DNA from 2 places in the Kitasatospora sp. NPDC057542 genome. Region 1 is predicted to be linked to the other one. Evidence: riboswitches for the same ligand, from Rfam matches in the RefSeq annotation. Region 1 holds a riboswitch; the other holds the start of a gene.
What was found. A riboswitch is a leader RNA that binds a small molecule or an ion and turns the genes downstream of it on or off. The one in region 1 is predicted to bind guanidine.
Positions count from the first base shown of each region.

Region 2: linked by a shared signal. The riboswitch ahead of ACFU7Y_RS07900 (MBL fold metallo-hydrolase) and the one ahead of ACFU7Y_RS03585 (multidrug efflux SMR transporter) in region 1 are both predicted to bind guanidine.

Region 1 covers NZ_JBHVFE010000013.1:7,675-11,062, reverse strand. Annotated here, with positions in the region: gene ACFU7Y_RS03590 (MFS transporter) at 1-1,234, opposite strand, end outside; gene ACFU7Y_RS03585 (multidrug efflux SMR transporter) at 1,329-1,643, opposite strand; guanidine-III (ykkC-III) riboswitch at 1,687-1,752, opposite strand; tRNA gene ACFU7Y_RS03580 (tRNA-Cys) at 1,839-1,910, shown strand; gene ACFU7Y_RS03575 (xanthine dehydrogenase family protein molybdopterin-binding subunit) at 2,004-3,388, opposite strand, start outside.
Region 2 covers NZ_JBHVFE010000039.1:4,943-8,330, reverse strand. Annotated here, with positions in the region: gene ACFU7Y_RS07910 (NAD(P)-dependent oxidoreductase) at 1-336, opposite strand, end outside; gene ACFU7Y_RS07905 (Uma2 family endonuclease) at 439-987, shown strand; gene ACFU7Y_RS07900 (MBL fold metallo-hydrolase) at 1,010-1,873, opposite strand; guanidine-III (ykkC-III) riboswitch at 1,885-1,952, opposite strand; gene ACFU7Y_RS07895 (DUF397 domain-containing protein) at 1,982-2,179, opposite strand; gene ACFU7Y_RS07890 (helix-turn-helix transcriptional regulator) at 2,176-2,958, opposite strand; gene fes (enterochelin esterase) at 3,031-3,388, opposite strand, start outside.

The sequences.
Region 1 (3,388 bases):
GGAGCGCGGCCGAGTTGGCGCCGGCGTCCTCCGGCCTGGAGAGCTTCATCATCAGCACGCTGACGGACGCGATGGTCAGCCCCATCCCGAGGCCGCCGACGCCCCAGGCGACCGCGGCCACCCAGGCCGGCACCGCCGGGACGAGCACCAGCGCGGCGCCCCCGATCGCCACCACGGTCAGCACGAAGCCGCCCCGGATCATCGGCACCCGGAAGCGCTCGGCGGCCGGCCGGCCCTGGAGCCACGAGCCCAGCGCCCAGGTGAGGCCGCCGCTGGTCAGGGTCAGCCCGGCCAGCGTCGGCGAGAGGCCTCGCTGGCTGGTCATCATCAGCGGGATGAACACCTCGGCGGAGAAGAACGCCCCCGCCGACACCCCGCGCAGCAGGATCACCGCCGGCAGTCCGCGCACCGCGCGCAGCGTCCCGGCGGGCAGCAGCCCCAGCACGGCCGGCACCAGCAGCGCCGCCCCGGCCGCCCCGGGGATCAGCCCGATCGGGTCGAGGCGCTGGCCGGCGTACTGCACCAGGCCGGCGCCGACCGCCGCAGCCGCGGCCAGCCGGGTGCGGCGGCGGTCGAAACCGCCGCCCTTGGCCACCGGGTGCTCGCGCTCGGAGCGGGCCAGCGCCGGGCCCATCACGGCCAGCGGCAGCAGGATCAGCACCGGCACGGCCAGGAACACCCAGCGCCAGCCCAGGTGCTGGGTGACGGCACCGGCGACCAGCGGGCCGACGATCGAGGGCAGCACCCAGGCCGAGGAGAAGGCCGCGAACACGGACGGCCGCAAGCGCTCCGGATAGGCCCGGCCGACCACCACGTACAGCGCGACGATCACCAGCCCGCCGCCCAGCCCCTGGATCGACCGCCCGGCCACGAACACCCACATCCCGGGCGCCGTCCCGGCCACCACCAGGCCGACGCCGAACACCGCGATGCCGGTGAACAGCGGTTGCAGCGGGCCGCGCCGGTCGCACCACTGACCGGAGACGACCAGGGCGAACAGCGTGCTGGTGAAGTACCCGGAGAAGGCGAAGGCGTACAGCGAGACGCCGTCCAGCTGGCGGGCCGCCGTCGGCATCGCGGTGTTGACGGCGGTCGCCTCGAAGGCGATCACCAGGACCACCGAGACGATCCCCAGCGTCAGCGCGCGGTAGCGGCCGCCGAGCACCCCGCCACCGGGGTCGTCGTCGAGGGGTATCGGCACGGGGTCGACCGAGGTGGGGGAGGCAGTGGTCATACGTAACATCGTAAGAGCCGTCTGCTTCGATGACCCCTGACCCCGGTCGGTGACCGGCTCGGTCCCGGGTCCTAGGACGGCGGCGCGGCGCAGGTCAGTGCAGCACCTTGAGGCCCACCACGCCGGAGACGATCAGCAGCAGGCAGACGATCCGGGCCATGGTCACCGGATCCCCCAGGACGGCCATGCCGTAGACCGCGGTGCCGACCGCGCCGATGCCGACCCAGGCGGCGTAGCCGGTGCCGATCGGAATGGTGCGCATCGCGTACGCCAGACCACCCATGCTCAACAGCAGCGCGACGCCGAAGACGAGGCTGGGGACGAGGCGGGTGAAGCCCTTGGACGATTCCAGGGCGACCGCCCACACGGTCTCCAGGAAACCCGAGACGATCAGAACGAGCCAGGCCACGACGTGACACCTCCGCAGTCCACAGCGGCCGGATTGCCGCTGAACTGCGTCGTCTTGTCGTCACCGGGTACGACGCGCTCGTCCGGGGTGGCGGAAATGCCGCCACCTGCCCCCGACGGTAGCACACACTTGCCATGCAGAATTTACAAAGGGGCGTTGACCCCTCTCCCCCGGATCGGCCACTATGAATTCACTGGCCGTGTGCCCGAGTGGCTTAGGGAACCGTCTGCAAAGCGGTGCACGCGGGTTCGATTCCCGCCATGGCCTCACCGGAAAAGGAATTGCCGGTCGACTCCGAAAGTCGTCCGGCAATTCCTTTTCGCTGTTTCCGTCGTTTCCGTCGCCGTCCGGGGAATCCGGTCAGGCCGTGACGGCGTCCTCCGCCCGGATCGGCAGCCGGCCGACCGGCAGGCCGGTGGCGGCGCGCACGGCCGCGGCGACGGCCGCCGGGGCGACCACCGCGGGGACGGCGCCCACCGCCTTGGCGCCGAACGGGGCCACCACGTCGCGCTCCTCCAGCAGCGTGGCGATCCGCACCTCCGGGGTGTCCAGCGCGGTGGGCAGCCGGTAGCCGGTGAGCGAGGGGTTCTGGAGCACCCCGCCCTCCGTCCGCAGGTCCTCCAGCAGCGCCAGGCCCACGCCCTGGGCCACCCCCGCCTCGATCCGGTCCTCGATCTGGCGCGGGTTCAGCGCCCGGCCGACGTCCTGGGCGACCGTCATCTCGACCACCCGCACGGCGCCCAGCTCGATGTCCACGTCCACCACCGCGCGCATGGCGCAGAACGAGATGGAGACGAAGGCGTCGCCCTGCCCGGCCTCGTCCAGCGGCTCGGTGGGGTGCGGGCGGCACTGCGCGGTGGCCCACAGCTCCTTGCCCTCCAGCGCCTCGGCGACCGGCATGCCGAGCACCCCGTCGTACGAGGTGATCTTGCCGTCGGCGATCTGGAGCAGCTCAGCCGACATCCCGAAGTTCGCCGCGATCGGCTGCAGCAGCTGGTGGCGGACCATCAGCGCGGCCCGCTCGACGGCGCCGCCGGAGACCCAGGTGTGCCGGCCGCGGGCGGACGGCCCGGCGATCGACTGGTCGCTGTCGGCCGGCGCGATGTAGACCTCGCTGACGCCCAACACGGTCTGCACGATCTGCCGGGCCAGCGTGGCGAAGCCCTGTCCGGCGTCGACCGCCGCGCAGATCACCGTGGCGTGGTCGCCGCTGACCCGCACGGTCGCCGTGGAGACCTCGTCCTCGCCCTCGGCGCCCAGCATGTGCACCATGCCGACGGCGTAGCCGATGCCGCGCCGCACCGCCGCCGGGTCGCCCGCGCCGCCGGGCCCGCCGGGCAGCAGCCACTCGGCGTCCGGGTCGTCCACCGGCAGGGCCGGCAGCGGCTCGGCGGCGACCGCGTCGAGCAGGGCGCGCACCGGTGCCGGGCAGGTGACGGCCTGTCCGGTGGGCAGCGGGTCGCCGGTCGACATCGCGTTGCGGCGGCGGATCTCCACCGGGTCCACACCGATCCGGGCGGCCAGCTGGTCCAGCTGCGACTCGTACGCGAAGCAGGCCTGCAGGGCGCCCTCACCGCGCATCCGGCCGGCCGGCGGGTTGTTGGTGCGCACCGCCCAGGCGTCCACGAAGACGTTCGGGCAGACGTACGGGCCGGCCGAGAAGGCCGTCACGGCGGCCAGCGCCTCGGCGGAGACGTCCGCGTAGGCGCCGCCGTCCAGCAGGATCTGCGCCTCGACCTTCACCA
Region 2 (3,388 bases), on a different contig from region 1:
CACCAGCGCATGCCCGTACACCGAGGTCGAGCTGGTGAGGACGAACCGCCGCACCCCGGCCGCCTCGGCGGCGGAAAGCAGTTCCCCGGTCGCCCCGACGTTCACGGCGTGGAACTCCGCATCCGGCCGCACCCCGACGTGCGGCGCGTGCAGCGCGGCCGCGTGGACGACCGCCTCCGCCCCGGCGAGCGCCCCGCGCCATGCCGCGCCGTCCCGTAGGTCCGCCACCACGTCGGTGTCGGGGGACTTCACCCGGTCCACCCCGACCACCGTACGGCCCGACTCCCGCAGCAGCCGAACCACCGCCGACCCCACCAACCCGGCAGACCCCGTCACCACCACACGCCCCACCCGGGCCACCCCTCCCGCACGCGTCACCAATCCGCCGAGCCTACGGCGCCGGCGCGATACTGTGCCGGAAGCACCGGAGGAGAGCGCATGAACCCTGAGCACTACCGCCTGCTCGAAGAGGCCCGCCGCAGCCTGCCGGATGGTTACAAGGTCGAACTGTCGGGCGACATCATCGTCATGCAGGCGTCATCGCCGTCGATCCACCAGCTCAACCTCGCGATCGTCCAGCGCCAGTTCGAGGCGCACTGCCCCGCCGGCTACGTCCCGACCGGGAACAGCGACCTCTCCTCGCCCGAGATCGGCTCCGTCCGCAACCCCGACCTCACCTACCTGCCCGAGGACGTGATCGAGCTGGGCCGAGAGATCCCGGCCGACCTGGCACTGATCGCGGTCGAGGTCGTCTCGCCGTCCAACCCCGACAACGACTGGAACGGGAAGGTCCGCGACTACCCGCGGATGGGCTTTCCGATGTATCTGATCGTGGACCCGCGGCAGAAGACGGTGACGCTGTTCTCCGAGCCCAACCGCGACCGCTACCACACCCGGACGGAGCGGGAGTTCGGCGAGAAGATCCGCATCCCGGAGCCGTTCGGCTTCGAGCTGGACCTGACCCGGCTGGTGCCCTACCGGGATTGACCGGCCCCGGAGCCCCGGGCGCTCACTCGTGCGGCCAGAGGATCAGGTCGTCCAGCGGGTACCGGCGCGGACGGTCGCCGAGTTCGGCGACGGCGGCCCGGATCCGGTGCAGGTGGGCCGGGGTGAGCTGGAGCGGGGGCTCCTCGGGCTGGTGGGTGGTGCGGATCGGGTAGTCGACGCCCGGCTCGCGGGTCATCTCGATGTGGCAGCCGAGCACGTGCGTCACCGGGTGGCTCTCGGCGAAGGCGACCAACCGCTCGATGGTCCGCCCGAAGGCCGGCCAGTCGTTGATGTAGATCCGCCCCGGGTAGACGGTGTCGCCGGTGAGCAGGAAGCCGGTCCACGGGTCGTAGTAGGTGACCGACGCCTCGTGGTGTCCCGGGGTGGCCAGGCACTTCAGCACCCGCCCGCCGCCGAGGTCGACCGGGGCCACCGCTTCCTCGTCCCGGTCGAAGCCGAAGTACGGCCAGGCCGTGGCGAGTTCCCCGCCGACCAGGGTGGTCGCCGGCCGGTCGGCGAACTGGCCGTCGCCGGCGATGTGATCGCCGTGCGGGTGGGTGTGCAGGACCAGCAGCGGATAGTCGCCACCGGGCCGGGGGTTGCGGGCGAGCCACTTCTCCACCAGCTCGTCGACCGTCGCGCGCAGCGGGAAGTACGCGGCCTCGGCCGTCGCCCCGGTGTCGATCAGCACGGCCCGTTCCGTCCCGAACAGCAGGAACAGGAACGGCGCCTCGTAGTGGACCGCCTTGTTCTGGCGCAGGATGACGGTGTGCTCGTCGTACTCGTGGACCTGGATGTCCGGGTCGGTGTTGTGCTTCGCGGACGGGGAACCGTGGATCCATCGCACGTCCAGCGGACGGGTGACGGGAGTACCGGCAGCGGACACGACGCCTCCAGAGTGCGTCGTCTTGGCAGGCCGGGTACGGCGCACGTCTCGTCCGGGGCCGGCACCGCTGCGCCGCCCCGGGGACGCTAGCACGGGCCGGTGGCGGCGTCAGCCGGTCGTAGGAGAAACGTTCCGGGCGAACTCGACGAAGTCGGCCCAAGCCTGGGGAGCGAAGGCGAGCTGGGGGCCGGTCTTGTCCTTGGAGTCCCGCACGCGGACGGTGCCCGGGGTGAGGGCGACCTCGACACAGTTGCCGCCTTCGGTGCCGCTGTGGCTGGACTTGAACCAGGCCGGTTCGGTGCTCATAGTTCCTCCGCGAGCTTGCCGATGAACTCCGCCGAGGCCTCGGGGCTGAGGGCCTTCCTGAGGATCATTTCATGCCGCTGGCAGATCTGGTTGACCTTGTCCGGCTCCGAAGAGAGCAGGCCCATCGTTTGACCTTCCTCATAGGCGAGACGGTCATGTTCGGGCGTCTCAAGAAGGACGAAAGGACCGTTGAGGCCGGGATGGGCTCCGGTGTCCGGCACCACTTGAATCGCGATGTGGCGAGGCTCGCCACTGGTCAGCAGGTGACGAAGTTGGTGGCGTTGCTCCTCGGCACTCCCGAACGGGTGCCGCAGGACGTGCTCTTCGATCAGGAAGTTGAACGACTTGGTCTGGGTCTTCAGCAGTTCCTGTCGTTGAAGGCGGGCAGCGACGCGTTCCTCCACGGTTTCGTCGTCCATGGGCGGCCAGTGTGCGTGCAGGAGTGACCGGACGGTCTCTTCGGTCTGAAGCAGTCCCGGGATGAGCTGGTTCTCGTAGGAGCTGTGGACGATCGCGACGGCCTCGTACCGCATGAAGTCCTCGGCGAAGTGTGGATACTTCTCCGGCTTCAGGAACTGCGCTCCGGCTGCCAGGATTCCCTTCGCGTCGCACATGTCGTCCGCCACCCGCAGCAGGTGCAGCGACGGCTTCCGCCGCCCGGCCTCCATCGACCGCAAGCTCTCACAGCTGTACCCGGCCTCGGCCGCCAAGGCCTCGCGGCTGACTCCGGCGCGGGTCCGCCACAGCTTGATCTGGTTGCCGCAGTACAGCCAGGACATCGGCGGCGGAGTGGCGGACGAGGACGCGTTCATCGCTGACCCCCCAAGGTCATCCGGTGTGGACTCCCGACGTTAGGTGCCCGGTGGTTCGGTGGTGTGCGAATCGGTCGAAACCACCCCTCCGGGTGATCCGAGCAGGTGTGCGAGCCCGTCCGCCAGGCCGCCGCGCCAGCAGGCGTAGTCGTGGCCGCCGTTGAACTCGCGGTAGGCGAGGTCGTAGCCGCGGGCCGTCAGGACGTCGCGCAGGTGGCGGTTCTGGGTGAGGAGCATCCACTCCTGGAGGCCGACCTCGATCCAGAAGCGGGCCGCACGTCGTTCCTCGGCGGCGAAGCGGCGGGTCAGCCATTCGCTGCCCGCGTCGAACTCGGTCTCGTCGGGCCACCAGAAGGAACCGGACTGGGACAGCGCGTTGCCGAAGCGCTCCGGGCGG